3 regions of the Kitasatospora sp. NPDC043950 genome follow, and region 2 is predicted to be linked to each of the others. Evidence: riboswitches for the same ligand, from Rfam matches in the RefSeq annotation. Region 2 holds a riboswitch; each other region holds the start of a gene.
What was found. Region 2 has a riboswitch for cobalamin ahead of AC07BF_RS03865 (cobalamin biosynthesis protein). Riboswitches for the same ligand answer to the same signal wherever they lie in the genome.
Positions count from the first base shown of each region.

Region 1: it holds a riboswitch for cobalamin, as region 2 does, so the genes downstream of both, nicT (Nickel transporter NicT) here and AC07BF_RS03865 (cobalamin biosynthesis protein) in region 2, are expected to answer to the same signal.
Region 3: it holds a riboswitch for cobalamin, as region 2 does, so the genes downstream of both, AC07BF_RS30470 (ABC transporter substrate-binding protein) here and AC07BF_RS03865 (cobalamin biosynthesis protein) in region 2, are expected to answer to the same signal.

Region 1 covers NZ_JBWKER010000050.1:36,896-47,021, forward strand. The annotation lists gene AC07BF_RS28865 (hypothetical protein) at 1-876, opposite strand, end outside; gene AC07BF_RS28870 (thioesterase family protein) at 1,097-1,924, opposite strand; gene nusB (transcription antitermination factor NusB) at 2,084-2,521, opposite strand; gene efp (elongation factor P) at 2,526-3,089, opposite strand; gene AC07BF_RS28885 (M24 family metallopeptidase) at 3,169-4,275, opposite strand; gene rpmF (50S ribosomal protein L32) at 4,366-4,539, opposite strand; gene rpsR (30S ribosomal protein S18) at 4,593-4,829, opposite strand; gene AC07BF_RS28900 (CobW family GTP-binding protein) at 4,842-6,008, opposite strand; gene rpsN (30S ribosomal protein S14) at 6,014-6,319, opposite strand; gene rpmB (50S ribosomal protein L28) at 6,319-6,555, opposite strand; gene rpmG (50S ribosomal protein L33) at 6,681-6,845, shown strand; gene nicT (Nickel transporter NicT) at 6,958-8,070, opposite strand; cobalamin riboswitch at 8,101-8,314, opposite strand; gene AC07BF_RS28925 (ArsR/SmtB family transcription factor) at 8,396-8,779, shown strand; gene AC07BF_RS28930 (Fpg/Nei family DNA glycosylase) at 8,834-9,643, opposite strand; gene AC07BF_RS28935 (AAA family ATPase) at 9,724-10,126, opposite strand, start outside.
Region 2 covers NZ_JBWKER010000004.1:64,106-74,231, forward strand. The annotation lists gene AC07BF_RS03845 (phosphatidylserine decarboxylase) at 275-967, shown strand; gene AC07BF_RS03850 (CDP-alcohol phosphatidyltransferase family protein) at 954-1,832, shown strand; gene AC07BF_RS03855 (hypothetical protein) at 1,935-3,368, opposite strand; gene AC07BF_RS03860 (alpha/beta hydrolase family protein) at 3,714-4,835, opposite strand; cobalamin riboswitch at 5,100-5,231, shown strand; gene AC07BF_RS03865 (cobalamin biosynthesis protein) at 5,339-6,307, shown strand; gene AC07BF_RS03870 (cobyric acid synthase) at 6,304-7,842, shown strand; gene AC07BF_RS03875 (putative cobaltochelatase) at 7,839-9,956, shown strand; gene cobO (cob(I)yrinic acid a,c-diamide adenosyltransferase) at 9,963-10,126, shown strand, end outside.
Region 3 covers NZ_JBWKER010000056.1:39,267-49,392, forward strand. The annotation lists gene AC07BF_RS30470 (ABC transporter substrate-binding protein) at 1-915, opposite strand, end outside; cobalamin riboswitch at 1,038-1,242, opposite strand; gene tkt (transketolase) at 1,789-4,017, shown strand; partial or broken gene AC07BF_RS30480 (STAS domain-containing protein) at 4,081-4,278, opposite strand; gene AC07BF_RS30485 (hypothetical protein) at 4,443-4,937, shown strand; gene AC07BF_RS30490 (siderophore-interacting protein) at 5,341-6,183, shown strand; gene AC07BF_RS30495 (hypothetical protein) at 6,576-7,772, shown strand; gene AC07BF_RS30500 (hypothetical protein) at 7,987-8,373, shown strand; gene AC07BF_RS30505 (DUF7507 domain-containing protein) at 8,580-10,126, shown strand, end outside.

The DNA.
Region 1 (10,126 bases), on a different contig from region 2:
AGCCGGCGCCCAGTCCTGCCCGCCGCTCGACCAGGCCCAGGAGGCCGGCAGGAAGTGCTCGTCGGCGGCTCCGCCACGGGCACCGCCCGCCGCCACCGAGCCCTGCGAGCCGTGCAGCACCGCCACCCCCGGCAGCTCCAGCGCCAATCCGGCGCACAGCACCGCGCAGACCAGCTCCAGGTCCTCGTCGTTGATCCGGACCACGCCGTCCTCCCACTGCAGCACCCGGGCCGCCGCGGTCAGCCGCCCGCCCGGCGCGTCCACCCGCAGCCGCAGCTCGTACACCCCGGCGCCCGCGCCGACCAGCATCCGGCGGAACACCTCGGCGCCGCGCTGGCGGGCGGCGCGCACCCAGCGGGCGTGCTCCTCGTCGACCTCGCCCGCGGCCCCGGACAGGCCGCCGTCCAGCAGCAGGTCGGCGTGGCAGAGCGTCAGCCCGTTCTCCCGGGCCCGGACCAGGCGCGGCACGAAATCCCCGGCCAGTTCCTCGCCCTGATAGGCCAACAGCTGGGTCTGCAACGGCGGATTGACCAGGTAGCGGTCGCGGGCGAGCGGCTCGGCCGGGTCCAGCCCGTGCAGCACGCAGAACTCCGCGAAGTCCTGCGGGTGGAACATCCGGGCCCGCACGGTGTCGAAGCGCTCCAGGGCGTCGGCCAGCAGCTCGGCGGTCTCGGCCAGGTAGTGCTCGTGGTCGGCGGCGTTCGACAGCCCCCAGGCACGGGCCCGGGCGAAGTCGGCCGCGCTGGTCAGGATCCCGATGACGAACGCCTGCTCGGCCCCCTCGACCCGCCGCCGCTGGTGCGGCGCCCGCACCGTGGGTCGCGGGCCGCCGGCGGTGCAGTCGGAGTTGCGGCGGGCGCGGCCGTTGCGGCTCATGCGCCCACCTCGCTGCGCTCGGCACGGGCCTGCGCCCCTGCGCGCCTCTCGGTGGTCCGCTCGCTGCGCTCGCTCACGGGATGGCTCCTGGCATCGACGGGTACCGTCGGCGGGTGACGGTCAGCGGCCGGCTCGCCGCTGACCGTCTATCTCCCCATCCGCGCGCGCCGCACACGTACGGCGTGTCACAGGAATGTAACCGACGGTAAGACGATGTGATTCACGCCGTCCGCGGCACCCGGGCGAGCTGGCGGGACTGCGCGACCAGGCGGCCGGACTCGTCCCAGACCTCGGCGTCCTCCTCGAAGTACCCGCCGGCCACGTTGCGGGTGGCGTGGGTGACCCGCAGCCAGCCCGGGACCGGCCTGGCCCGCAGGTGGACGGTCAGTTCGACGGTCGGGGCCCACCCGGGCAGGCCCAGGTCGAAGGTCACCGGCGGCAGCGCGTCGGCGACCAGCAGGAGCAGCAGCGGGTCGGGATCGCGGCCGTCGGCGAGCCGGAACCAGCCCTGGATCCGCCCGTTGCCGGACGGCTGCCCGAGCGCCCAGCCGATGGTGGCCGGGTCCAGCCGCAGGTCGAAGCGCTCCAGCAGCTCGGCCTGGGCGATCAGCTCCCGGGGCGCGTGCTCGACGCCGACGCACTGGTCCGGCGGCGGCAGCTGCGGCGGCACGGCGCTGGTGCGCACCTCGCCGTCGGCGGTGGAGAGGTCGCCGTGGCTGGCGACCACCCGCAGCCGCTCCACGCCGTCCTGGCTGAGCGAGGCGGTGCCGGTGGAGAGCCCGCGGCCGGTGCGCAGCACCTCGGTGCGGACGGTGGCCGGGCCGGGCGTGGAGGCGGACAGGTAGTAACCACTGATCGACACCGGGTCGGGGTGGTCGCCGTGCTCCAGCGACAGCGCGTGTCCGGCGACGGCGAGCAGCAGCCCGCCGTTGACCCCGCCGCCAATCTGCCAGCCGGCACCGAGTTCGGCCTCGTAGCGGCCGGGCTCGTCAGGGTGCCGGGTCAGGGCGATGCCCTGGTCGAACTCGCTGCGGGTCGCGGTGGTCATGGGGGTGGCCTGCCCTTCACTGCGGGTTTCCGAACGCCAAGTTACTGGCGAGTAGGGCACCACCTTACGCCGCCCGGGTGAAACGCGCGACGGCCGCCGGACCCGGAATCCGGGTCCAGCGGCCGTTCTGCGGGTCTCACCACCGCCGGTGGTCGGGACCTACCGGCGGATGCTCGGCTTCAGCTCCAGGAAGCGGGCGAGCAGGCCGTTGACGAAGGCCGGGGAGTCGTCCGTGGAGAACTCCTTGGCGATCTCCACGGCCTCGTCCAGGACGACCGCGTCCGGGACGCCGTCCTCCCAGATCAGCTCGTAGGCGCCGAGCCGCAGGACGTTGCGGTCCACGATCGGCATCCGGTCGAGGGTCCAGCCCACCGCGTACTGCGAGATCAGGTCGTCGATCCGGCGAGCGTGCTGGACGTACCCCTCGATCAGCTCCATGGTGTACTCGCCGACCTGCGGGGTGCCCTCGTCGGGCTTCGGCTCGCGGGCGCGGGCCACCCAGTCCGCGAGGACCCGCTGCGGGTCGACCCCGCGGTGGTCGGCCTCGAAGAGGATCTGGAAGGCCCGGGTGCGGGCCTTGCTACGTGCGGCCGACACGGACTTACTTCACCCGGCCGAGGTAGCTGCCGTCGCGGGTGTCGACCTTGATCTTCTCACCGGTGACGATGAAGAGCGGCACGGCGATCTCGGCACCGGTCTCCAGCGTGGCCGGCTTGGAGCCGCCGGTGGAGCGGTCGCCCTGGACGCCCGGCTCGGTGTGGGAGATCAGCAGCTCGACGGAGGCCGGGAGCTCGATGTACAGCGGGGAGCCCTCGTACATGGCGACCAGGGCCTCGAAGCCCTCCAGCAGGTACTTGGAGGCGTCGCCGACGACGGCCGGCTCGACCACGATCTGGTCGTAGGTGTCCGTGTCCATGAACACGAAGTTCTCGCCGTCCTTGTACGAGAACTGCATGCCGCGCTTGTCGACGTTGGCGGTCTCGACCTTGGTGCCGGCGTTGAAGGTCTTGTCGACGACCTTGCCGGTCAGGACCTCCTTGAGCTTCGTGCGCACGAAGGCCGGGCCCTTGCCGGGCTTGACGTGCTGGAACTCGACGACGGACCAGAGCTTGCCGCCCTCCAGCTTGAGGACCATGCCGTTCTTGAGATCGTTCGTGGAAGCCACGGGCGCACTTACTCCTGGATATAGCTGTCAAGGAACCAAGGCTTGCGTCCTGCCGCCGACGGCCGACGGGCGGCCGCGGTCACAGGGCGAGGAGCTCCTTGGTGGTGATGGTGAGCAGCTCGGGCCCGCCCTCCTCTGGGGGACGCACCACGAGCGTGTCCTCGATCCGGACACCGCCCTTGCCCGGGAGGTGGACCCCTGGGCCGACGGTGACCGGCACGCGGCTGTCCAGTTTACCCATGTCCGACGGGCCGAGGCGCGGCGCCTCCCGGATCTCCAGCCCGATGCCGTGGCCCACCGGGTGCGGGGAGGTCTCGGTGTGGCCGGCCGCCTCCAGGATCTGCCGCGCGGCCCGGTCGGGCACGCACTGCTCCACGCCCGGCCCGAGCGCCTCCCGGGCGGCCCGCTGGGCCCGGAACACCAGCCGGTGCAGCTCCACCTGCCAGGGCGCGGGGGCGGCGCCGATCACGAAGGTCCGGGCGGTGGAGACGCCGTAGCCCCGGTACTGGGCGCCCATCACCACGGTGAGGAAGTCGCCCTCCTCCACCCGGCGGTCGGTCGGCTGGTGGGCGGGCTGGCCGGAGTGGCTGCCGGTGCCGACGGACACCGGGTAGGCCGCCCGGTCCGCGCCGTGGTCGATCATCCGGCGTTCCAGCTCCATCGCCAGGTGCCGTTCGGTGCGGCCGACCAGGATCGACTCCAGCAGTTCGCCGAGCGCCTGGTCGGCGATCTCGGCGGCGATCCGCAGGTCGGCGATCTCGTGCTCGTCCTTGACCACCCGCAGCCGCTCGACCACCTGCCCCAGGTCGGCCAGCCGGGCCCCCTCCGCCAGGCCCGCCACCGCGCGGTGGCGGCTGACGGTCAGGTCGTGCTCCTCCACCGCCAGGTCCGCCACGCCCAGTCGCACGGCGGCGGCGGCCGCCGCCAGGGCGGTGTCCGCCGAGGCCGCCACCGGTACCTGGGTGACGTCCGGCGCGATCAGGTGTTCCCCGGTGTCGTCCGCCGGCAGATCGTCCGGCACTGCCAGCAGCACCCGCTCCCGGGTCAGCAGCAGCGTCGCCCCGCAGGGCGCGCAGCCCGTCAGATACCGCACGTTCGCCGCCCGGGTGATCAGCGCCGCATCGGCCCCGGCCGCACTGCAGTGCTCCCTCACCCGCTCCCGCCGACCCGCGTACGCATCAGACATGCGTCGAGCCTACGAACCCCCACTCCGATCCGCCCGCCGAGCACCCCCGACAGGGCGCGCCCCCACCCCCGCACGCCCCCTCCGTGGTCGCTACGCCCCCTCCGGGTCGATCAGGCCGCGGCGGTAGGCGGGGACCAGGTTCTGGGGGACGAGCAGTTCGCGGCCGTTGAGGGTGATCGGGACGAGCTTCGGGGCCTTGCCCTTCCACTGGGCCCGGCGGTGCCGGGTGTTGCTGCGGGACGTCTTGCGCTTGGGGACGGCCATCGGGGGCTCCTTGTCGGGTGGTGACGGTGGTGACGGTGGTGGCGGTGGTCCGGTTACCGGGTGGTGCCGGCGGCGTACGGGAGGAGGGCCATCTCGCGGGCGTTCTTGACGGCCCTGGCCACGGCGCGCTGCTGCTGGACGGTGAGCCGGGTGACGCGGCGGCTCCGGATCTTGCCGCGGTCGGAGACGAAGCGCCGCAGCAGGTCGGTGTCCTTGTAGTCGATGTACTCGATGCCGGCCGTGAACAACGGGTTCGGCCGGGCCTTGGGCGGGTTCGGTCGCTTACGCACAGTGACGGCTCCTCAGTGAACGGGGTCGAGCAGGTCCCGGAAGGCGTCCGGCAGGGCCTTCCAGCCGGGTTCGCCCGCCGCGAGTTCGGCGTCGGTGAGCAGACAGGAGTCGAGCAGCCCGGTGACGCCGTCGACGTCGAGGCCCTCCGCGGTGAAGCTGAGCTGCTGCACCCGGTCGCCGTGCAGAGGGTGCCAGTCGAGGGCGGCGGCGGCCCGGCGGGCGGGCGGGTAGAGCTCCCAGGCGGCGTCGGGCAGGGAGGTGAGCCAGGGGCCGCACTCCTCGACGGCGAGGTTGGCCCCGGCGGCGTCCCAGGCGAGCATCAGGTCGGGCCGGTTGGCCAGCCAGAAGCGGCCGCGGCTGCGCTGGGCGGCGGGGACGAGCAGTTCCAGCGCCCGGTGCAGCCGCTCGGGGTGCAGCGGGCGTCGGCGCTCCCAGACCAGCGTGGTGACGCCGGCCTCGTCGCTCTCCTGCGGGAGCAGCGCGATCGCCGGGTTGACCCGGTCGCGGGCGGCGGCGACGTCGAAGCCGCCGAGGGCGGCCCGGGTGAGCGCCCCGGTGCCGAGCCGGACGACCCGGGCGGTGGGGTGGAGCTGGCGGAGCAACGCGAGCCCGGGCGCGTGCGCCGTCGCCCGCGGGACGGCGAGGGTGGTGGCGTACTCGACCTGGTGGGCGAGCGCCTCCGCGCGGGTCCGCTGGTCCTGGACGGCGGTGTGCTCGCCGTGCTCCACCAGGTCGTCGGAGACGGAGAGTTCGCCGATCAGCCGGTCCGGGTCGACGGCCGTGACCACGCCCGCGAGTTCGACGGCGTCCTCCAGGTGGCGGCCGTCCGCCTCTCCCCCGGCGATCACCTCGACGGCCGGGTGCGGGTCGCTACCGCCCCACAGTTCGACGATCGCGAGCCCGTACCGGCCTTCGTCGGCGATCCGCAGCAGTCGCGGCAGCAGGTCCTCGCGCAGGGCGCAGCAGGGGCAGTCGTTCACCAGCGGGACGTCGGCGGCGTCGAACCCGCCTCCCGCGTCGCGCAGTTCACGGCGGACGACGCCCTGCGAGGCCTCCCGCAGGTCATGGTGGAGGACCACCGCGTCCACCGCGGCCGCCGCCAACTCCCGAACGGCGGCGCGGCGTTCGTCGGCGTGCAGTCCGGCGACGACCACCACGGGCAGTTTGATCCCGTCCACGCCGCTCACCAGCTGGCCTTGCGGACGCCGGGCAGGTGGCCGGCGTGGGCGTGGACGCGGAGGTTGACCCGGGAGAGGCCGAAGGCGCGCAGGTAGCCACGGGGGCGGCCGTCGACGGCGTCGCGGTTGCGGATCCGGGTGGCGCTGGCGTCGCGAGGCTGGCGGGCGAGTTCGGCCTGGGCGGCCGCGCGTTCGGCGGGGGCGGTGCCGGGGTGGGCGATGATCCGCTTGAGCTCGGCGCGGCGCTCGGCGTACCGGGCCACGACGGCGCGGCGCTGCTCGTTCTTGGCGATCTTGCTCTGCTTGGCCATCAGACCTTCCCCCCTCGGGCGCGGATGCGGGCGACGGCGGCCTCGATGCCGATCGTGTCGATGGTGCGGATGCCCTTGGCGCTGAGGGTGAGCCGGACGTACCGGCCCTCACCGGGCAGCCAGTAGCGCTTGTGCTGGATGTTGGGGTCGAAGCGGCGGCGGGTGCGGCGGTGCGAGTGCGAGATCGCGTTGCCGAATCCGGGTTGGCGGCCGGTGAGTTGGCAGTGGGCGGACATGGGTGCTCCCTGGCGTCCGGGAATGGGCGGGACGGAGCTCACGTTACACCAGATGAAAATGACTTCCATTTCGGTGTACGGTTTCGCCCCAGCCCCGAACACCCCGCCAACCCGGGAGGACACCCATGGCCCGCAGCGAACTGCGCCCCGTCATCAAGCTCCGCTCCACCGCCGGCACCGGCTACACGTACGTGACCCGCAAGAACCGCCGCAACGACCCGGACCGGATGGTCCTGCGCAAGTACGACCCGGTCGCGCGCCGGCACGTCGACTTCCGCGAAGAGCGCTGAACCCCGCCCGCCCGACGACCGGCACCGGCCCGCAGCGACGAAACGGCGCCTCCCCCGGGATCCCGGGGGAGGCGCCGTCGCTGATCGCTGCCGTCGCTGATCGCAGCCGTCGCTACTCGGCGGCCACCCAGCGCTTCTCCACCCGGGCCAGCTTCCAGTAGGCGATCGCCGCGGCCCAGACCACCACGAACAGCCCGGCGATCGCGTAGCCGACGTTGTCCAGCGAGATGCCCGCGATCCAGCCGGTGACCGGGTCGGTCAGATCGAGCTTCTCGTGCAGCACGCCGACCAGTTCGATGGTGCCGATGACGAAGGCCACCGCGATCGACAGCCCAGTGATCGTCAGGTTGTAGTACACCTTCCGGACCGGGTTCGCGAAGGCCCACTGGTACGCGAAGTTCATGAACGTCCCGTCCAGGGTGTCGAACAGGCTCATCCCGGCCGCGAACAGCAGCGGCAGGCAGACGATCGCGTACCAGGGCAGCCCGGCCGCCGCGCCCGACCCGGCCATCACCATCAGGGTGACCTCGGTCGCGGTGTCGAAGCCCAGCCCCAGCACCATGCCCACCGGGAACATCTGCCCGGGCCGGGTGATCGACCGGGTCGCCCGGTTCAGCACCCGGGCCATGAAGCCGCGCGAGTTGAGGTGCTCCTCCAGCTGCGCCTCGTCGTACGACCCGGCCCGCATCGCCCGGAACACCTTCAGTATGCCGAGCAGCGCGGCCAGGTTGAGCGCGCCGATCAGGTAGAGGAACGCGCCGGAGGCCGTCGTGCCGACCATCCCGAGCCACTTGTGGGTGGTCGAGTCGTCGTCCATCAGCGTGCTGGCCAGCTGCGCGCCGCCCGCCACCAGGGCGGCCATCAGCACCACCATCGAGGAGTGCCCGAGGGCGAACCAGAAGCCGACCGAGACCGGCCGCTTGCCGTCCGCCATCAGCTTGCGGGTGGTGTTGTCGATCACCGCGATGTGGTCGGCGTCGAAGGCGTGCCGCATGCCGAGGGTGTACGCGGTGATCCCGAGGCCCACCCCGAAGACCTGGGTGCCGACCGCGTAGTTGTGGGGCGCGACCAGGAAGACGAGCGTCCCGAAGGCCACCACGTGCATGGCCAGGATCACCCCCATCAGCCCGGCCGTGCGGACGGTGTCCTCGCGCTTCCAGCGGAACGTGGGCAGCACGGACGGTGTCGCCGGCGCCTCGGCGGCGGCGGTTTCGGGCAGGGTCATTCGGGTCACGCTCCAGCACCTCGTGGAAACACTTCGTGAGATGCCGTGGCCGGTCTCCTGGCTTACGGGGGTCCCGTACCCGCCTTCCCAGGTGCGCGAGGCTCCCAGTGGCGTCGTGGGTACGGACGTCTCTCCATCGTCGACGATCACGATGGCCCGATCACAGTGGCGAGGGCCGCTCCGGACTGGGACCCCTGAGGATCCGTCACCGGTCTTCCCGAGCACCACGGCGGGGAACACCGTAGGGGCCAGGACCCACCCTTGCAAGGCTGCGCACCTGCGCAGGTGTCCAGGATCACAGGCCCCCTCCTGCAACAATGTGCGCATGCATCTCGTACCGGCCGACCGCGCGGGCCACCGCACCATCGACGGACACCGGGTCTGCGAGGCCATCGCCGCGATCGGCGACCCCGCGCACGTCCGCACCTGGGCCGAGCGGTTCTCCCTGCTCGCCGACCCCGGGCGGCTCGCCCTCCTGCTCGCCCTCCACCGGGCCGGCCCGCTCGCCGTCTCCGACCTCGCCGTCGCCACCGGCATGCGCGACCCCGCCGTGTCCCAGGCCCTGCGGCTGCTCCGCACCGCGGGCGTGGTCACCGGGGACAAGGACGGGCGGATCGTGCGCTACCGGCTCGTGGACGAGGCCCTGCGCCCCCTCCTCGACGCGTGCGCCGCCGCCGAACACCACGAGCCCAGCGCGGCCGTCGTCTGACCGGCTCCTCCGGAGGACGCGCCGGGGCCCGGCCGGAGCAACCCTCGAACGCGGTCAGGCCGCCTGGCAGGCGGGGCACCAGAAGAGGTTGCGCGCGGCGTGCTGCTCCGTCCGGACCTCGGTGCCACAGACCAGGCAGGGCATCGCGGCCCGCCGGTAGACGTACACCTCGCCGCCGTGGTCGTCGACGCGCGGCGGGCGGCCCATCGCCTCGGGGGTGTGCTCGGGGCGGACGGTGTCGATCCGGCCCGCGCCGACGCCCTCGTGCATCAGGGCGACCAGGTCGGCCCAGATCGCGTCCCACTCGCCCCGGGTGAGGTCGCGGCCGGCGCGGTGCGGGTTGATCCCGTGGCGGAACAGCACCTCGGCCCGGTAGACGTTGCCCACCCCGGCCAGCACCTTCTGGTCCATCAGCAGCGCGGCGACGGTCGTCCGGCTGGCCGATATCCGGCGCCAGGCGGCCTGCGGGTCGGCGTCGGCGCGCAGCGGGTCGGGGCCCAGCCGGGCGGCGACGGCGGCCTTCTCCGCTCCGGTGACCAGCGCGCAGGTGTTGGGGCCGCGCAGGTCCGCGTAGCCGTCGTCGTTGGCCAGCCGCAGCCGGACCAGGCCGACCGGCTCGGGCGCGGGCCCGGTACCGAAGGCGAAGCCGCCGTAGAGGCCGAGGTGGACGTGCACCCAGGCGCCCTCCTCGAAGCCGAGGAACAGGTGCTTGCCGACGGCTTCGGCCGCGGTGAGCAGCTGCCCGTCGATGGCCTTGGCCTCGTCGGCGAACCGGCCCTGCGGGCTGGACACCTCGACCGGGCGGCCGCCGAAGGCCTTCCGGTTCTCGGCGGCGAGGCGGTGGATGATGTGGCCTTCCGGCACGGGCGTCAGCTCCCCCGGGGTGGTTCGACAGGACCCGCACATCATCGCAGCCGGCACCGACACCGCCGGATCGTCGCAGGTCAGCGCACCGGCATGCCCATCAGCCGGGCCAGGATGACGCGGTCCAGCTCGGCGGCGGTGCCGGCCACGTCCAGGTACGAGTTGTCGATGATCGGCAGCCCGGAGTTGTACCAGCCGGCCATCCGGCCGTGGATCCGCGCCACCTCCTCGTCACCGAGCCGCCGGGTGCCGCCGCGCCGGGCGTTGCGGTGCAGCACGGAGTCCAGGCTGGGCAGCAGCACGACCGGGATCATGCCGGGGCCGATGTGCCGCTTCCAGCCGCCGAGGCCGATGGCCGGGCGGTCCGGGAAGACGGCGTCGTCGATGATGCAGGAGATGCCGTTGGCGAGGTAGTTGCGGCAGGCGAAGCCGCAGGTGCGGCGGGCCAGCCGGTACTGCGCCTCGGAGGCGTTGTTCCAGCCG
Region 2 (10,126 bases):
GGCCCGTTCCGCCCACCGGGTTCCGCCGACAGGCCTGTTGAGACAAGTGTCACCAGCCCCGTCCGGTCCCTTGGGAACCGGACCGGGGCGAGCTACGGTCGTAGAGGTGGGACGCGCACACGCGCTTCCACCGGACACGTGAACGAGCAGGCGGGTTGCCCACCCACCGTGTGCTCCCGATAGCATCCACCGGGACAGCAAGCCGTCCCTCTATTACCCGATCCCGCGGTGGCCCCCGTCCAGCGGCCATGATCCCCCGCGACAAAGGTCTTCGATGCCCATCAGCCCGTCCCCTCACACCTCCGTCACGGACCGCGATGCCCTCGCAGCCACGACGGCCGGTCGGCGACCCCGCGTGACCATCGCGCGCGGAGCCACCCCCTGGTTCGTCCCCACCCTCGCCACGGCCGCCGTGACCACCGCCCTCACCCGGCGCAGCGGCAAGTGGGCCCTGGCAGCGGTACCCGCCTGTGCGCTCGGCGCGGGCATGCTGTGGTTCTTCCGCGACCCCGAGCGTGAGATCGGCGCGGGCAGAGTGATCTCCCCCGCCGACGGCGTGGTGCAGAGCATCGACGCCTGGCCGGACGGCCGCACCCGGGTCGCGATCTTCATGAGCCCGCTCAACGTCCACGTCAACCGCGCGCCCCTGCCCGGCACGGTGACGTCGGTCGAGCACGTCGCGGGCGGCTTCGTCCCCGCGTTCAACAAGGACAGCGACCAGAACGAGCGGGTCGTCTGGCACTTCGACACCGAGCTCGGCGACATCGAGATGGTGCAGATCGCGGGGGCCGTGGCCCGTCGCATCGTGCCGTACGTCGCCGCCGGTACCAAGGTCGAGCAGGGCGACCGGATCGGTCTGATCCGGTTCGGCTCCCGGGTCGACACCTACCTGCCGGCCGGCGTCGAGGTCGGCGTCGAGGTCGGCCAGAAGACCACAGCCGGGGTGACGCGCCTTGACCGTGACTGATCCTGAGACAATCGTCGGCCTGGACGACGAGGAGACGGCCCTGCGCCGTCGCCGCTGGGCCCGCGACCGCGAGCTGCGCGCCCCGCGCTCTCCCCAGCACCTGTCCACCGCCGACTTCCTGACCCTGGGGAACGCCGTCTGCGGCTTCCTGGCGATCTACTCGATCACCACCGGGGTCCTGGTCCCGCACATCACCAACCCGGACGCCGCACCCGACCGGCACAGCGCCGCCACCGCGGTCACGCTGCTGCTCATCGGCTCCATGTGCGACCTCTTCGACGGGCTGGTGGCGCGCAAGCTCCGCTCCTCCGCCCTCGGAGCGGAACTGGACAACCTGGCCGACCTGATCAGCTTCGGCATCGCGCCGGCCTACTTCGTCGCCGTCTGGGGCATGGTCTCGCAGGGCTCCAACAGCAAGCTCTCGGCGCTCATCGCGATCACCGTCCTGCTCGCGGTCGTCCTGCGGCTCGCCCGCTTCTCCGCCGTCAAGATGCGGCCCGGGGTGTTCCAGGGCATGCCCTGCCCGATGGGCGCGATGACGGTCATCGCCATCGTGCTGCTCGACCCGCCGTTCCTGCCCGGTCTGCTCGCCATCTTCGGCGCCGCGTACCTCATGGTCAGCCGGATCGAGTACCCCAAGCCCCAGGGGCTGCTGGCCACCGCCACGCTGTGCTGGATCGTCGTCTCGATCGGCTGCCTCGCGGCCTGGGCGACCGGCCTGCCCGGCGGCGACGCCCTGATGCACGTCGGTGCCTTCGCCCAGATCACGCTCGCCGCGATGGCCCCGCTGCTGGTCATCCGGCGCAAGGTCGGACAGAAGGTCGGCGACGTCCGCGCCAGGCGGGCGGAGTCCCGCCTCGGCTGAGTCGTTCCCGTACGCGAGAGGGGCCCGGATCCAGTCGGATCCGGGCCCCTCTTCGTCGTGCCCGCTCTTCTCCTCGTCGCGCTCGTTCTTCGACGGGCGCTGCTACGCGCCGCCGGTGTGCACGCTGAACGCCGAGCGGCGGGCCGCCCGTGCCACGCCCGGATCCGGGTGCACGCCCGAGACCGCCGTCAGCACCGAGGCCGCCCGCGGGTGCCCCGACTGCCGGGCCCGGGCGAACAACCGCACCGGATCGCCAGCCGCGGCGCCCTCGACGTGGCCCACCAGCAGCTCCGTCTCGCCGTGGTCCAGCACCGCCGCAGCCGTGTCCACCCACAGCCAGGCCGCGTCCTCCGCCCCCAGCACGTCCGCCGGCGAAACGCCCTCGTCCGAGCGTTCCGCCAGCCACAACAGCGCGTACGGGCGCAGCACCGGCTCGTCCACCGATGCCCGCACCGCCTGCTCGGCCGGGCCGCCGGCCACCCGCAGCGCCTCGAAGGCCAGGCCGCGCACCAGCGCGTCGTCCCCCTGCGCCGCGTCCAGCAGCTCCGCCACCGCCCGATCGGCCGGACGGGCCGCCACCCAGGCGCGGAACTCGGCCCGCGCCGGGCCCGGCGAGTAGTCCGCGCAGGCGTTCAGCAGCTCGAAGGCGCTCTGCTCGATGTGCCCGGCCGCGGTCTGCGCGACCGTGCAGATCTCCTCCAGCTTCGCCCGCACCGCCCAGTGGCCCAGCGGCGACAGCTCGGCGGCCTCGTCCCTGCGGACCACGGCCCCGACGGCCGCCAGGCCGTCCAGCATCCAGTCCAGGACCGCGGCCACGTCCGCCGGCGACGGCGGGGTGTCGATCTGCGGCTCCCGGCACGTGCCGCGGACCGCCGAGACCGCCGAGGCGGCGTGCGGCACGGGCGACAGGCCCGAACCGTCCGTGCCGCCCACCCGGCGCTCGTCCAGCCCCCGGCGCAGCAGCTCCAGCAGTTCGCCGTCCGACACCGGACCGGCCACCAGGTGCAGGAACGACAGCAGCTGCGGCGCCTGGTCCACCGCCTGGCCGGCCAGCACCGCGAACACGCCCCGCAGGGCGGCGGGCGGCACCGGGGCGAGCAGCGTCCAGGCGTCAAACAGTGCCGACCAGCCGCGGACGACCGCCTCGTCGTCGTGCTCCCAGGCGTGCAGGCGCCAACCCGGGACCGCACCGCCGTCCCTGGCCTCCACCAGGCCGACCAGCAGCGCCTGCCCCCACGCCTTGGCGGCGGCGCCGACCGTCATGGCCAGCGCCCGACCCGCCGCACGGGCGTCATCGGGCAGCAGCTCGCCCCGCTTGTCGACCTCTTCCAGGTCCCCCGCCCAGCGGGCGATCCGGACGGCGTCCACCAGCATCCGGCGGGCCAGCGGCGCCAGCTCGGCCGGCGCGGGGAAGCCCTCCGGTACGGGAACCCTCCCCCGACCGGGCGCCGCAGCGGGCCCTCGTCGGCGGGGTACCCCGGCCCCGCCCGGCTTGCCGGCGGCGGGCCGGTGGGCCGTACCGGGGAGACGGGTCACCGTCGCACCAGTACCGATCGTCGGAGGGAGCGGGGCATCACGGTCGCGCGGATTCCGAGACGTCACGTCGAGCAGTCTTCCCCTTGTACCGGCCTTCTGTCACATCCGGTTGGCTGTACGGACGGGCGGCCGTCGACGGCACCTCCCCAAGATCGGGCAACAATCGGGCAACAGAGGCAAACCGCCTGGCCGGAAACAGGTGGCGGGGTCATGCCATCACGGCTCAACCCTTGCGGCGACGGTCGCGCTACCCGCCCGACCGGTCACACTCCGTGGCCGACAGGTGAGGTCCGGGTTCCGTACGGAGGCCCCGCGGGTGTGACTTCTCGCGCGGGGGGGCTGGGTTCAGAGAAGGGGGGTGAGCCAGCGGCGGAGGAGTTCGGTGTAGTGGGTGGGGGCGGAGTTCCAGAGGGTGGCGTGGTCGGCGCCCGGGAAAGGCCGGAGGCTGACCACGCCGGGGCGGGCGGCGGCGAGGCGCTCGGCGGCGCGGAAGGGGGCGACCTGGTCGTCGGGGCTGTGCAGGAGGAGGGTGGGGACGCGCAGGTCGGCGCCCTCGGCGATGCGGCCGAAGTCGGCGAGGTCGACGCCGGTGCGGCCCTCGGCGGCGAGGGCGCCGAGCTCGGCGGCGGCGCCGGTGTAGCCGGCCCGGGCGGCGCCGCGGCGGGCGGTGGCGGGCAGGTCGAGGACCGGCGAGTCCAGGACGAGGCCGCTGATGGCATGGGCCCAGGCGGAGCGGGAGGCCGTCTGGAGGGCCATGGTGGCGCCGAGGGACCAGCCGTACAGGATGACCCGGCCGGCGCCGCTGTCGAGGGCGAGCCGTACCGCCGACTCGACGTCGCGCCACTCGGTCTCGCCGAAGTGGCCGAGCCCGTCCGGCGAGGCCGGGGCGCCCTGGTCGCCGCGGTAGGTGACGGCGAGGGCGGGCAGGGCGAGGCGGTCGAGGACGGGGAGGACCGGGAGGGTCTGCTGCCGGTCGGCGCCGGGGCCGTGGACGAGGATCACCCAGGTGCCGCGTTTGCCGTCGAGGCGCCAGGCGGGGAGGGCGCCGAGTTCGCCGTCGGCGGCGGTGTCGGTGAAGGGGAGGCCGAGCGCCTCGGTGGGGTCGCCGAGGTGGACGCGGGGGGTGAAGCGGACCTCGGTGCCGGGGGTGAGGGTGCCCCGGTCCGCGCGGACGAGGCGGCGGGTGACGCCGTTCTCGTCGCTGTGCAGGACCTCCTCGACGACGGCGTGGCCGTGGTCGTCCCATTCCACGGCCCAGCGGCCGGGGCGCAGGCTCTCGGGGCGGCGGTTGAAGGTGATCCGGCCCGCGGCGAGGCTCCGCACCAGGACGGGGCCGGACTCCCGGGCGGCGCTCGCCGGGTGGACCAGCCGTTCGGAGGCCCGGCGGCCGATCACCAGGACGGCGGCCCCGGCGGCCCCGGCGCCGACGACGGCGGCCGCCACGACGGCCGCGGTTCCCCAACGCATATCGCTCCCCGCTCTGCTGGTCTTGGACCGGACGGTGTCCGGGCGGTGTCCGGGCACCAGTTCACCGGGGGGCCGCGCGGGCGGCCACCGGGCTGGGCCGTCCGGGGCACGGCGGGGCCTCGGGCTGGGCGGGCGTCAGGCAGGGCGGGGCGGGCGGATCGGAGGTGGCGACGGGGCTCCGAGGTGTGACCAACCCCTCCGTGACCTCGGTTGACTCCCGGTTCGGCCGCGTGATGGGATCCTGGGGCCAAACGGAGGCATGCAGAGGAAGCCGGTGCGAGTCCGGCGCGGTCCCGCCACTGTCACCGGGGAGCACGCTCGGAACATTGCCACGGCGGACCGTCAGAAGCCGCTGGAAGGCCCGGGGGTGTGTCCGACCCGGAAGCCAGGAGACTCTCGCCCCCGGTACGTCGATCCAGGGCGCGGACCCTGAGTGAGGACACGCACGCGATGCAGGCTGCCCCGCCCCGCCGGACCCCACGCGGCCTTCCGCCGAACCCGCCGTGCGCCCGCTGACCCGCGCCGCCGCGTTCGCGCTCGGCGCCGCCGCGGGCTTCGCCGCGGACGCCCGCTTCGCCGACCCCCGGCGCGGCCACCCGGTGGCCGTCTTCGGCGGTGCGGCGACCCGGCTGGAGCGGCGGGTGTGGCAGGACGACCGGGTGGCCGGCGCCGGGTACACGGCGCTGTGCGTCGGCGCGGTCGCGGCCGGCGCGGTGGCCCTGGACCGTACGGTGGGCCGGCGTCCGCTGGGCCGGGCCGCGCTGGCGGCCGCCGCGACCTGGACGGTGCTGGGCGGCACCTCGCTGACCCGGGAAGCGCGCACCATCGGCCGGTCGCTGGCCACGGGCGACCTGGCGGCCGCGCGGGAGCGGCTGCCGCACCTGTGCGGGCGGGACCCGAGCGCGCTGGACGGGCCTCAGATCGCCCGCGCGGTGGTCGAGTCGGTGGCCGAGAACACGGCGGACGCCGTGGTGAACGCGCTGGTCTGGGGCACGCTGGCGGGCACCCCGGGGCTGCTGGCGTTCCGCGCGGTGAACACGCTGGACGCGATGGTCGGCCACCGCTCGCCGCGGTACGCCCGGTTCGGCTGGGCCTCGGCCCGGCTGGACGACGTGGCGGGCTGGCCGGGCGCCCGGCTGACGGCTCTGCTCACGGTGGCCGCCGCGCCGCAGCCGAAAACGGCCTGGCGGGTCTGGCGGCGGGACGGTTCGGCGCACCCGAGCCCGAACGCGGGCCAGGCGGAGGCGGCCTTCGCGGGCGCGGTGGGCGTCCGGCTGGGCGGGACCCTCCAGTACGGGGAGCGGGTGGAGCACCGGCCGGTGCTGGGCGCGGAGTTGCGGCCGGTGACGGCGGACGACATCGAGCGGGCCTGCGTGCTCTCCCGGCGGGTGGGCGCGCTGGCCCTGGGTACGACGGTCGCGGGGCACGTCGCGCTGCGCTTGCTGACGACACGGTGGAGGGGAAGGGCATGAGCAACGCACTGCTGGTCGCGGGGACGACCTCGGACGCGGGCAAGAGCGTGGTGACCGCGGGCATCTGCCGCTGGCTGGCCCGGCAGGGGGTGCGGGTCGCGCCGTTCAAGGCACAGAACATGTCGCTGAACTCCTTCGTCACCGCCGACGGCGCCGAGATCGGCCGGGCGCAGGCGATGCAGGCGCAGGCGGCCAGGGTGGAGCCGGAGGCGGCGATGAACCCGGTGCTGCTGAAGCCGGGGGCGGACGGCCGCAGCCAGGTGGTGCTGCTGGGCCGGCCGGTCGCCGAGGTGGGCGCGCTGGACTACCGCGAGCGCAAGCCCGTCCTGCTGGAACGGTCGCTGGAGTGCCTGGCGGATCTGCGCCGCCGCTACGAGGTGGTGGTCTGCGAGGGCGCCGGTTCGCCCGCCGAGATCAACCTGCGGGACCGGGACATCGCCAACATGGGCCTGGCGACGGCCGCCGGGCTGCCGGTGGTGGTGGTCGGGGACATCGACCGCGGCGGCGTCTTCGCGGCGATGTACGGGACGCTGGCACTGCTGTCGGCGGAGGACCAGCGGCACGTGGCGGGCTGGTTCGTCAACAAGTTCCGCGGCGACGCGCGGCTGCTGGCGCCCGGCCTGGACATGCTGCACGGGCTGACCGGCCGTCCGGTGCTGGGCACCCTGCCGATGCTGCCGGGCCTGTGGCTGGACGCCGAGGACTCGCTGGACCTGTCCACGGTGGTGGACCGGGTGGACGGCCGCGGCCCGCTCGGGGCGGACGTGCTGCGGGTGGCCGTGGTGCGCTTCCCCCGGCTGTCGAACTTCACCGACCTGGACGCGCTGGCGCAGGAGCCCGGAGTGCTGGTGCGCTGGGTGACCCGGCCGGAGGAACTGGCCGACGCCGACCTGGTGGTGCTACCCGGCACCCGGGCCACCGTGGCCGACCTGGCCTGGCTGCGCGAACGCGGCCTGGAGCCGGCGCTGAAGGCGCGGGCGGCGGCCGGGCTGCCGGTCCTCGGGGTGTGCGGCGGCTACCAGATGCTGGCGCGCGGGATCGAGGACGAGGTGGAGTCCGGGGCCGGCTCGGTCGAGGGCCTGGGCCTGCTGCCGACGCACGTGCGGTTCGGCGCCGAGAAGGTGCTGGCGCGGCCGGCCGGCACGGCGTACGGGCAGCGGGTCGAGGGGTACGAGATCCACCACGGAGTGGTGGCCGTGGAGGGGGGCGAGCCGTTCTTCTCCGATGACGACGGGCACGGCCTGGACGGCTGCCGGGTCGGCCCGGTGTGGGGCACCACCTGGCACGGCGCGCTGGAGAACGACGGCTTCCGCCGTGAACTCCTGCGCGAGGTCGCCGCGTTGGCGGGCCGGGCGTTCGTGCCGGCGCCGGACACCTCGTTCGCCGAGGCGCGCGAGGCCCGGCTGGACCGGCTGGGCGACCTGATCGAGGAACACGCGGACACCGACGCGCTGTGGAAGCTGATCGAGGGCGGGGTGCCGGCGGCCGGATCGCTGCCGTTCCTGGCGCCCGGGGCACCTGGGGAGTATGCATGAGTGACGTCCGCTATCCGTTCACCGCGATCGTCGGCATGCCCGACCTGCGGCTCGGACTGCTGCTCAACGCGGTCTCGCCGGCCGTGGGCGGCGTGCTGGTGCGCGGCGAGAAGGGCACCGCGAAGTCGACCATGGTGCGCGCGCTGGCCGGCCTGCTGCCGACCCTCGCGGCCGTCGACGGCTGCCGGTTCGCCTGCGACCCGGCCGCTCCGGACCCGCAGTGCCCGGACGGGCCGCACGACCGCCCTTCGGCGTCCGAACGCCCAGCCCAGCTGGTCGAGTTGCCGGTCGGCGTGGCCGAGGACCGGATCGTCGGCTCGCTCGACCTGGAACGGGCGCTCGCCGAGGGCGTCAAGGCGTACGAGCCGGGGCTGCTCGCCAAGGCGCACCGCGGCGTGCTCTACATCGACGAGGTGAACCTGCTCCAGGACCACGTCGTGGACCTGCTGCTGGACGCCGCCGCGATGGGCCGCTCGTACGTCGAGCGCGAGGGCGTGTCGGTGCGGCACGCCGCCCGCTTCCTGCTGGTCGGCACGATGAACCCGGAGGAGGGCGAGCTCCGGCCGCAGCTGCTCGACCGGTTCGGCCTGACCGTCGAGATCGCCGCCACCCGGGACCCGGCCGAGCGCGCCGAGGTGGTCCGCCGCCGGCTCGGCTACGACGCCGACCCGGCCGGCTTCGCCGCGCGGTTCGCCGCGGACGAGCAGGCGCTCGCCGAACGCATCACCGCCGCGCGGGAGTTGCTGCCCAAGGTGGAGCTGACGGATGTGGCACTGCGTCAGATCACCGCCGTGTGCGCCGCGTTCGAGGTGGACGGGCTGCGCGCCGACATCGTGATGGCCCGCACCGCCGTCGCGCTCGCCGCCTGGGACGGGCGGACCGAGGTGCTGGAGGAGGACGTCCGCAAGGCCGCCCAGCTGGCGCTGCCGCACCGGCGCCGCCGCAACCCCTTCGACGCGCCGGGGCTGGACGAGGAACAGCTCGACCGGACGCTGGAGGAGCACGCGCAGCCGCAGGAGCCCTCGGAGTCGTCGGAGCCCGAGGAGCCCGGGGGCTCAGGAGAGGCTGAGGGCGACGGCGAGGGCGACGGCCCCGAGGACGACGGTCCGGGCCCGGACGGCGGCCCCGGCGGCGGCCCGGACGGTGGCGGGGCCCCCGAGCCCGCCTCTGGTCCGGAGGCATCGGCCGCCGAGCCGGACGAGCCGCTCCAGCAGCCCGTGCCGGCCCAACACCCCGCCCCTGCACGGGAGTCGGCGCCGGTCGCGGCCGGCGACCCGTACCGGACCAAGCTGTTCACCGTGCAGGGCACCGGCCACGGCGCCCAGGGCCGCCGCTCCCCCGCCGAGACCACCGGCGGGCACACCGTGCGCGCCCGGCGCCCCCAGGGTGCGCTCAGCCGGCTGCACCTGACCGCCACCCTGCAGGCCGCCGCACCGCACCAGGCGGCACGCGGGCGGGCCGGCCGGGCGCTGGTGCTGCGCAAGGACGACTTCCGCGAACAGGTCCGCCAGGGACGGGAGTCCAACCTGGTGCTGTTCGTCGTCGACGCCTCCGGCTCGATGGCCGCCCGGCAGCGGATGACCGCCGTCAAGGGCGCCGTGCTGTCCCTGCTGATGGACGCCTACCAGCGGCGCGACAAGATCGGCATGATCACCTTCCGGGGCGCGGACGCCGAACTGGCGCTGCCGCCGACGTCGTCCGTGGAGGTCGGCGCGGCCCGGCTGGAGTCGCTGCCCACCGGCGGTCGCACCCCGCTGGCCGCCGGCCTGCTGCGCGCGCACGAGGTGCTGCGGGTGGAGCGGCTGCGCGACCCGAGCCGCCGCCCGCTGCTGGTCGTGGTGACCGACGGCCGGGCCACCGGCGGGCGGGACGCGCTCGCCCGGTCGCAGCGCGCGGCCGGGCTGTTCGCCGCGCAGGGCACCGCCAGCGTGGTGCTGGACTGCGAGTCCGGCCCCGTCCGACTCGGCCTCGCCCGCACCCTGGCCGGGCTGCTCGGCGGCACCGCCGTCAGCCTGGACGAGCTGCGCCCCGAGGGCGTCGCCTCGCTCGTCCGCGAGAACCGGCAGGACAGCCGGCGCGAGAACCGTGCCACCACCATGCGAAAGGCGGCCTGAGCCGACATGCCCAAGGGTGTCCCCGAGAGCGTCCCCGACGATGGCCTGACGACCCGTCAGCGCCGCACGCAGCCGATCACCGCCGTGCACACCGGCCCCGGCAAGGGCAAGTCCACGGCCGCGTTCGGCATGGCGCTGCGGGCCTGGAACCAGGGCTGGCCCGTCGGGGT
Region 3 (10,126 bases), on a different contig from region 2:
CGCGGACACCCGGGCGGCACCGTCGGCGAGCAGCACGCCGGGAGTCGACTCCGAGAACGGCACCACCACGAAAGCCTTGCGCTGCACGGCGGTGAGCTTGCTCAGCACCGGGTCGTTCTCCAAGTAGTCGATCTTGGACTGGGCCGTGTCCCAGCCGGCGTCCGCGACCACGATGGCGTCCGGGTCCGCCGCGACGACCTTCTCCCAGCTCACGTTCTGCCAGCCACCGGACAGGTCCCCGAAGACGTTGCGGGCGCCCACGGCATTGAGAACGAGTTGAGGTCCGCCGTGGCCGGCCCCGACGAACGGCGCCTTGGTGTCCGAGTCGTACCACAGGACCTTCAAGCCCTTGCCCGCGGCCGTCGCCGTGAACTCGGCCAGCTGCTGCTCCTGTTGCTGCTGGATCGCGGCGGCCCGCTCCGTGACACCGAAGACCTTGGCGACGTCGTTCAGTTCGCCCCACACCGCCTGCCAGGTCGTCGGCGGCACCTGGCTCTTGTCCGAGCAGCCGAACGGGGACAGGTACGACAGGATGCCCTGGCCGCGCAGTTCCCCCCGGGTGCCCGCGACCTTGTCGGTGAACGCGCTGGAGTAGGAGGCGTACAGGAAGTCGGGACGGGCCGCGAGGAGCTTCTCCTTCGTCGGGTAGTCCTTGGAGAGCACCGGGACGGAGTCGTAGGCCGCCTTCCACTTCTCCGGGATGGAATCGTCGAGGTAGGCGGTACCGGCCATGCGGGACTGCAGGCCGAGGGCCAGGGCCACCTCGGTGGCACCCTCGTTGAGCGTCACCAGCCGGTCGGGCGGCGCGCCGACCGTCACGGTGGACCCGCAATTGTCGACGCTGACCGGCGCGGCAGTTCCGGTCGTCCCGCCGGACGTGGTGGGCGCGGGGGCGCCCGTGCAAGCTCCGAGCATGCCGATGAACAGGAAGGCCGCGACCGCCCGGCCGACACGTATCGGACCTGTGGGACGTACGGAACATATGGAACGGAACGGATACGGCAGACCGCTGGGCACGTGTTCTCCAAAACCCTCGTGGAACATGTAGCGCCGTGGCCGGTCTCCTGGCTTCCGCATCAACGCGCCGCGGCCGACCTTCCCGGACGGCTCTTCCAACCCGCCCAGTGGCCCTGACCGCTGGAAAAGCCGGTCAGCGAGGGCCGCGGAACTCCGCGGCAACAGTGGCGAGGGCCGCACCGGACTCAGACCGGTTTCCCGTACACCACGGCGATGGCAAGGTATCAGGCGTGGTCAGGTCGGTGCTGGCCAGCCCGTGGGATGGTCGTCTGGACCGTTCCTGGGGTTGCGGGAGGGATCGGCCACGGGGCCCGGTCGGGGGTCTCAGGTGCGGGCGGCGACGATCCAGTTCCTGAACTCGACGGCGTAGTGCCGCAGGTGGTGGTCCAGGACCTCGTCCGGGCACGTGACGGGGAAGTAGGGCGCCGCCACTCGGCCGGCGGGCGGAGACGCGGCTGGTCGTCGGCGTCGAGCGGATCGAGCACGCCGTCACCGACCCTGCTCGGCGGCGGAGGCACCGGGCCGTCGAAGGGGGGCCCGCGCACGCCCTCCCGCGGACCTGCGACGGGTGGTCAGGGGTGTGTTCCCCCACTTCGGGGGCAAGCGACGAGGCGGAGCGGCTCACCGAAAGGGTGTGTCGTGCCGGACAGAGCGCCACCCCTGGGGATAGTTCGTACATCACCAGCAATCACGCGGGCGACGGCCCGGCGGTCGTGCCCGCCCAGTGCCGGAGGAACGATGGACGACAAGCCGAGACGAAGGAGCAACGGCATGGCGAACGACCAGAACGACGCTACCGCGCGGCGCGACGAATCCCTCGCGGATCCGGTGGCAGGGCGGACAGGGTGGGACGAGGTCGACGCGCGGGCGGTGGACACCGTGCGGCTGCTGGCCGCCGACGCGGTGCAGAAGGTCGGCAACGGCCATCCGGGCACCGCGATGAGCCTGGCCCCACTGGCGTACCTGCTGTTCCAGAACGTCATGCGCCACGACCCCGGCGACGACCGGTGGCTGGGACGGGACCGCTTCGTGCTCTCCTGCGGCCACTCCAGCCTGACCCTCTACATCCAGCTCTACCTGGCCGGCTACGGCCTGGAACTCTCGGACCTGCAGGCTTACCGGACCTGGGGCTCCGCCACCCCCGGGCACCCCGAACACCGGCACACCCCCGGCGTGGAGATCACCACCGGCCCGCTGGGCCAGGGCCTGGCCAGCGCGGTGGGCATGGCGATGGCCGCCCGCCGCGAACGTGGTCTCCTCGACCCGGACGCCGAAGCGGGCACCAGCCTCTTCGACCATCACGTCTACGTGATCGCCTCCGACGGAGACATGATGGAAGGCGTCACCGGCGAGGCCGCCTCCCTGGCAGGGCACCAGGAACTCGGCGACCTCATCGTCTTCTACGACTCCAACCACATCTCCATCGAGGACGACACCGACATCTCCTTCAGCGAGGACGTCCCGGCCCGCTACGCCGCCTACGGCTGGCACGTGCAGACCGTGGACTGGACGCGCACCGGCCGCTACGTCGAGGACGTCGACGTGCTCCTGGCGGCCACCCGCGCCGCCCGGCAGGAGACCGGCCGCCCTTCGCTGATCATGCTGCGCACCGTGATCGGCTGGCCCGCCCCGACCAAGCAGGACAGCGGCAAGGCCCACGGATCCGCGCTGGGCGAGGACGAGGTCGCCGCCACCAAGCGGCTGCTGGGCTTCGACCCCGAAGAGCACTTCATCGTCGAGGAGGACGTCCTGGGCCGCACACGCGAGGCCGCCGACCGCGGCCGGCAGGTGCACGCCGAGTGGGACGAGAGGTTCGCGGCCTGGCGCACGGCGAACCCCGAGCGCGCCGTCCTGCTGGACCGACTGCGGGAGCAGCGGCTGCCCGACGGTTGGGCGGACGTCCTGCCGACCTTTCCCCCCGACGCCAAGGGCATGGCCACCCGCGCCGCCTCGGGCGAGGTCCTCACCGCACTGGCCCCGGTCCTGCCCGAGCTGTGGGGCGGCTCCGCCGACCTGGCCGGCAGCAACATCACCACCATGGTCGGCCAGCCGTCCTTCGTCCCCACCGACCGCCAGACAAAGAACTGGAAGGGCGGCCCCTACGGGCGCACCCTGCACTTCGGCATCCGTGAACACGCCATGGGCGCGATCCTCAACGGCATCGCCCTGCAGGGTCTGACCCGCCCCTACGGCGGCACGTTCCTGACCTTCTCCGACTACATGCGCCCCGCCGTCCGGCTGGCCGCTCTGATGCGACTGCCGGTCACGTACGTCTGGACCCACGACTCCATCGGCCTGGGCGAGGACGGCCCCACCCACCAGCCCGTCGAACACCTGGCCGCACTGCGTGCCATCCCCGGTCTGGACGTCGTGCGCCCAGCCGACGCCAACGAAACCACCGCGTGCTGGCGCACCGTCCTCGAACACCGCGACCGCCCGGCCGGACTGGTCCTCAGTCGCCAGAACCTGCCCGTCCTCGACCGCGACAGCGGCGAGTTCGCCCCCGCACGGGAAGCGGCTCGGGGCGGGTACGTCCTGGCCGAGGCTCCGGGCGGCGCGACGCCGGACGTCATCCTCATCGCGACGGGCTCCGAGGTGCACCTCGCCCTGGAGGCCCGCACCCTGCTGGCGGCCGGGGGACTCGCGGTGCGGGTGGTGTCGATGCCCTGCCGGGAGTGGTTCGCCGCCCAGCCCCAGGACTACCAGGACCAGGTCCTGCCCCTGGACGTACGGGCTCGGGTGAGCGTCGAGGCCGCCATCGGACAGGGCTGGCGGGAGATGGTGGGCGACGCCGGACGGATCGTCAGCCTGGAGCACTACGGCGCGTCCGCCGACTACCAGCGCCTGTACACCGAGTTCGGCATCACCCCCCAGGCGGTCGCCGCAGCCGCCCGCGACAGCATCCTCGACACCCGGCGGGCACCGCGTCCCGGCGGCCACCAGCAGACCTCCACCCCGACCACAGGTGGCACCGGGGACCTCAGCCGCTCCGACACTTGAACGGTGGGCAGGAGGCCGATGTCCGCTTCGCGCGGCCCGGCACCGTTGGCACGCTCCTTGTCATCAGAGTGCCGTGGGGCTGGTGGCGGTGGCCGCCGAGACGTCGGGGTGGAGGGCGAAGACCCGGTCCAGTCCGACGATGTGCAGAATCCTGATGGTGTTGGCTGGGACCGCGGCCAAGGCCATGTCGGCGCCCTGTTCGGCGGCCACGTTGCGGACGGCCAGCAGAGCGGTGATGCCGCTGGAGTCGCAGAACTCCAGACCGGTCTCGCTGTTCCGCCCTCGGAGGAGGGTGGAACCACAGGACTGGTCGCAACCTCACACAAGCCCTCATTCCCGCACGTCGTGGCGGTTGGTGAACCAACGAGGTCCGCCATCCCGTTGAGGCATGTACCTGACCATCCTCCGATAGAGAGTTGGCTGCCATGACCTCCAAGCGTGTTGTCCAGTCCTCCGTACTGACCGCCGTCCTGGCGCTGAGCGCCGGCTTGGCCCTGGCTCCCGCGGCGCAGGCCGCCGGCCCCTCCGCCGGAACGACGCGGTCGGCCGCCCCAGTGGCGTCCGCCGCCTACGCGGTGCGCAGCACCCAGGTCACCCTGTCGAACCAGACCGGCAGCATGCTCTACCTCGGCTCGGCCACCCTGGCCCACGGGTGCTGGAGCGCCGGCAGTCCTCTGCCCCCGAGCTACATCCTGCCGAACGTGGCCCCCAGCTGGAAGACCGAGTCGTGCGGGTTCCTGACGGGCACCGAGGGGCAGATCGGCTTCGGCGTGGACACCTGGAGCGGGTTGATCCACTGGAGCAACCCCTACGCCGGGTCGAACGTCAACGAGTGCACTGTCGGTGCGGGTCTCACCTGCCAGGTGATCGGCGGCGGGGGGAACAACGCGGAGGTCACCTTCGTGGTGCGGCGCGCCTGAGGCCCGACCCCACCCGGTCGCCCGCCACCTGAACCACGAGTGCCTCCGGCAGGGCGGCCGAAATCGTACCGGCGTCCTGACCGGCCGCCCGCTCCCTATCCTCCCGAGCGGGTTGCGGTGCCGGATCGGTCCGGGGAGTGCGGCGCGGCCGCTCTGCAGGCGGCGACCTCGGTCGTCGGCTCCCGGGCGGCGCGCGGCGCGGTCTGGCTGCGCCGAACCGGTCGCGGGGGCTCCGTGCGACCTTGTCGCGTCCGCGAGCCGCAGCAGGGCTGCCGGGGCGTCACGTTCCCGGTCGTGGGCGGAATGGGGATCGGCTGCCGTCCCTGGGTCGAGCACCGCCTCAAGGGTGCTAACTTAGGCAAGCCTAACCAAGAAGCGCGACCACACAGCCCAGGGGGGCACCATGGCAGACCAACCGACCCGCCGGACACCGCAGGCCCGTGAAGCACAGGTGCTGCGCACCGAGCGGATCACACCGCACATGGTGCGCCTGGTCCTCGGCGGTGCGGGGTTGGAGGACTTCGACGCCACCGAGTTCACCGACCACTACGTCAAGGTGCTCTTCGCACCCGAGGGCGTGAGCTACCCGGAGCCCTTCGACATGGCGCGGATCCGCGAGGAGTTCCCGCCCGAGCAGCGGCCGATCACCCGGACGTACACCGTGCGGGCCTGGGACCCGGCCCTGCGCGAGCTGACCATCGACTTCGTGGTGCACGGTGACGAGGGCCTGGCCGGGCCGTGGGCGGCCCGCGCACAGCCCGGCGAGACGGTGCGCTTCCTGGGCCCCGGCGGCGGCTACGCCCCCGACGCGAGCGCCGACTGGCACCTGCTGGTGGGCGACGAGAGCGGGCTGCCCGCGATCGCCGCGGCGCTGGAGCGGATGCCGGCCGATGCCGTGGTGCACGCCTTCGTCGAGGTCGCGGACGCCGCGGAGGAGCAGAAGATCGTCTCGCCCTCCGGGGCCGAGATCAGCTGGCTGCACCGCGGCGCCCGCCCGGTGGGCGAGGCGCTGGTCGAGGCGGTGGGCGCGCTGGAATTCCCCGCCGGCACGGCATCCGCGTTCGTGCACGGTGAGGCGGGCTTCGTGAAGGAACTGCGGCGCCTGCTGCGCGTGGAGCGAGGCATCCCGCGCGAGCGGCTGTCGGTCTCGGGCTACTGGCGGTCCGGTCAGAGTGACGAGGCCTGGCGGGCGGCCAAGCGCGAGTGGAACGCCCAGGTGGAGGCCGAGCAGGAGTCGGCCGGCTGATCTACGCGGCCGGGTGGCCGCCCCTCCCCGGCCTCTGCCCGCCCCTGGCGGCCCCCCGCCGCCCGCACTCCCGCCTCCGTCGACGCTGTACACGGAATAGTTGTCCTCGCCGCGCATGCCTCCGGCCCAGTACCGGTTTCATGATCACTGAGGGAGAATTCCAGAAGGCCAATTCGGCGCAGTCGACAGGGGGTTGGGCGATGTCGAGGCTCTTCGGCGGACGGGGCGGCGGCAGGGGAGACGAGGGAAGCGGGAGTACGCAGGAGCTGGCCAGGTCACTGGCCCGGCAGGGGGCTTGGGGCGGTCTGTGGAAGCTGGTGCTGTCCCTCCCCTTCCCGCAGGCCGCGGCGGCAGCCGCCCACCTGAAGCCATCGCGGTGGCAGCCCCAGGGAATGGCGGAGCGCCAGCTGGCCCAGCTGCTGGCCGAGACCGACCGTCGGGAGGTGGCACGGGTCAGCGAGTCGGTCCACGCGTCGGCGTCGCGGGTGCTGCCGTCCGCTCTCAACGCCGCCGGCCCGGTCGGCTTCTGCCATCAGCTGCCGCTGGCCGCGATCAACCTGATCGGCGAGGACCTCCACCGGTGCCGGATCGCGACCGTGGACCGCACCGGCGTCCTGAACGAGTTCTACGAAGGCCCGACGAACCACGTGTCGCTGTGCTGCGTGGACGCGGATACCGTGGTCGCCCTGCGCGACTTCGCCGGCGACGGCCACCTCCGGAACGCGGAACTCGTCGAGTACACACCCGGCGGGGAGACGGTCCTGGCCGGCGGCACGGCGCTGCTCGGAGCACGGGTGGAGGCGACGGCCGACGGTTTCGTGACGGGCCTGAGGCTGGTCAGGGCGGCGCTCGGGTTCTCCGGCGGCCAGGAGCTGCAGCTCGACCTGGCGGAGTTCGGCTTCAACCGCGCCGACCTGTTCGCCGTCGACCCCTCCGGCACCCGGATCGCGTTCGCCGACGGGTTCCGGATCCTGATCACCGACAGCAGGCTCGAACCGATGCACGAGTTCGCCGCGGACGACCACCTCGGCCACGGACCGATCAGCGCCATCGCGTTCACCGCCGACTCCCTGGTCACGGCCGGCCTGGACCGTGGCCTGCAGCGGTGGCAGGTGGCCGGCGACCGCCTGCGCCCGCTGCACCCCGCCTCGTTCCCACCACCCAGGGCCCTGCACAGGCTCAGCCCCGTGCCCGCCTGGGACCTCCTGGTCGGGGACGGCGGCAACGAGAACTTCTTCTACGACCAGACGTCCCTGGACAGCCGGACCTCGCCGCCCTTCCTGGGCTCCCTCGACACCGGCATCGGGCACTTCGAGTCAGCACCGTACGGCAGGCTCGCCGTCTACGAGGGCGGCCTGTTCCCGCCGACCCGCGACAGCGCCGACGGCTTCTACTCCACCGTGGTCCTCGACCTCGACCACCCCCTGAACCTGCTGGCCAGAGGGCTGTCGTCGCTCTCCCGCGCGGACGCCGACCGATCGCGCGCCACCCGCGCCGACGCCGGCCGCTACCCGCTGTCGGACTCCGCCCGGAACGTCCTCGACCGCATCGAAGCAGCCGCCGAACTGGTACCCGAACTCGCCCGGTGACCCCGCGATCGTCCACGTACTCGTCGTTGATCGCCGGAAGAGTTCTCTCGAACGCCCCCACCAATCTCATCAGGCCGCCTCGGGGCGGTTCGGCGAGGGCCCTTGGGGGTGCGGGAAGCGTAGCCGGCGGTGTCAGCGTCGAGCATGACCATGTCCTGGTCCTCCATGTCCAGGCCTCGGAACCTACCCCGCTGAGCCGTGCAACGATTCCCAGGTGAGAGTCCCTGATGCTCCTTTCCGTGAACGCCTGTTTGTCGAGGCGCTGGCCGTGCTGGCGGCCGATCCCTCGGCTCAGCTGACCTGGGTGGACGAGCAGGGTGTCTCGACGGATGAGGTCGCCCTGGACTTCGACCACGCCTTCCGCATGGCCGAGGGCCTGGTCGAGGACGGGGATCTCAGCCGCGAGGCGCTACGTGACCTTCGAGCGATCGATGCGATCTTCGCCGGGATGAGCGGCCGGGAGAACTCGGACCGGTGGGACAGGGAGGCTCTGACGGTCGATCCAGGGTGGATCGAAGCCCGGGAACTGGCCCGCCGGATCCTCATCGGGATGCTGGGCGAGTGGTGCCTGCCGATGCCGGAGATTCTCGTCGTGCGATAGCGGGCCCGGATCCCCCCGCAGTAGGCAGCGAAGTCACCGAAGGGTAATTTCGTAACAGCTTGCCTTTGTGATGAATACTCAGAGTGACTGCTATATGTGGGGACATGACACATGAACAGCACTCAGTCCCTCCCGGACAGCGCCCGCGGCGCGTCCGGACGGCCCGGCTCGCCGCAGGGGCCCTGGCCCTGATCGTGGGCGCCGGAATGCCCCTGTGCCTGGACATCGGGACCCAGGCGCAGCCTCGGGCCGGAGGCTCGCCCCTGGTCAGCGAGACGTTCACCCAGGCCGCCGCCCCGGAGTTCACCGGCGTGGGGTCGGCCTGTCTCACCGGCGCGCCGGCTGCCGCCGCGCCCGGCCCCGGGGACCATCCGCTCGGCGGCTGCCCGGGCGGCGTGGGCCCGGTGCCGCCCCCCGGCGGAGCGCCGCACGGCTATCTGCGGCTGACGGACGCGTCCAACGACCAGGCCGGCGCGGTCCTCTACAACAACGCGCTGCCCGCCAACCAGGGCCTCGATGTCACCTTCGACCAGTGGCAGTACGGGAGCACGACCCCGGCCAACCCCGCTGACGGCATCTCGTTCTTCCTGGTGAACGGCGACGGCGCGCTGACCCACCCCGGCGCCTTCGGCGGCAGCCTCGGGTACGCGCAGAAGCTTCCCGACGACGATCCCACCGCCACCTTCCTGCCCGGTGTGGACCGCGGCTACCTGGGCGTGGGGCTCGATGTCCTCGGGAACTACTTCGGCGACTGGGAGCACCGCGGCAACGGCTGTCCCACCCGCTCGCCCGCCGGGACGGCGTTCCGCGTCCCAGGCCCCGGGGCCAACATGGTCACGGTGCGCGGCCCGGGCGACGGGATCGAGGGCTACTGCTTCCTGACCGCCACCACCAGCAACTTCAGCACCACCGCACCCTGGCCGTCGACGCTCCCGGGCACCCTGCAAGGGCCGCTCACCGCGCTGCCCCCGGGGGCCACCCCCGCCCAGGCCGAGACCGCGCTCGAACCCTCGCGCCGCCGGGTCCTTGTCGAGCTCACCCCGACGCCCGACCCGGTGCTCACCGTGTCGGTCGACTTCAACGACGGCACCGGCTCCCACCAGGTGCTCAGCACACCCGCCCCGCAACCGGTGCCCGCCACCTACAAGTTCGGGTTCGCGGCCTCCACCGGTCTGTTCACCGACGTGCACCTCATCCGCAACGTGGTGGTGAGCAGCAACCAGCCGCTGCCGCAGTTGAACCTCGTCAAGCAGGTCCGGCAGCCGCTGCCCGGTGACCTGGTGGCCGGGACGCGGGTGCCGTACGACTTCGTGGTCACCAACTCCGGTGCCACGGACATCACCGGCCTCGCCGTCAACGACCCGAAGGTCGGCCCGGTCTCGTGTCCCACGACGACGCTCGCGAGCGGTCATACGGTCACCTGCACTGCCACCTACACCGTCACCACCGCCGACGTGACCCACGGTTCCATCGACAACACGGCCACCGCGACCGGCGCTTCGGGCGGCCGACCGGTCTCCTCGCCGCCGTCCTCGCAGAGCGTGCCGATCGAACGGCCGCCCGGCCTCGCCATCGAGAAGCAGGTGCAGACGCCCGGCCCCTACACGGTCGGGCAGACGGTCACCTTCCGCTACACCGTCCAGAACACCGGGGGCACCGAGCTGACCGGCGTCCACGTGACCGACGACCACGTCGCCGACATCACCTGCGCCTCGACCGCGCTCGCCCCGGCGGAGAGCCCGGGCGACCGAAC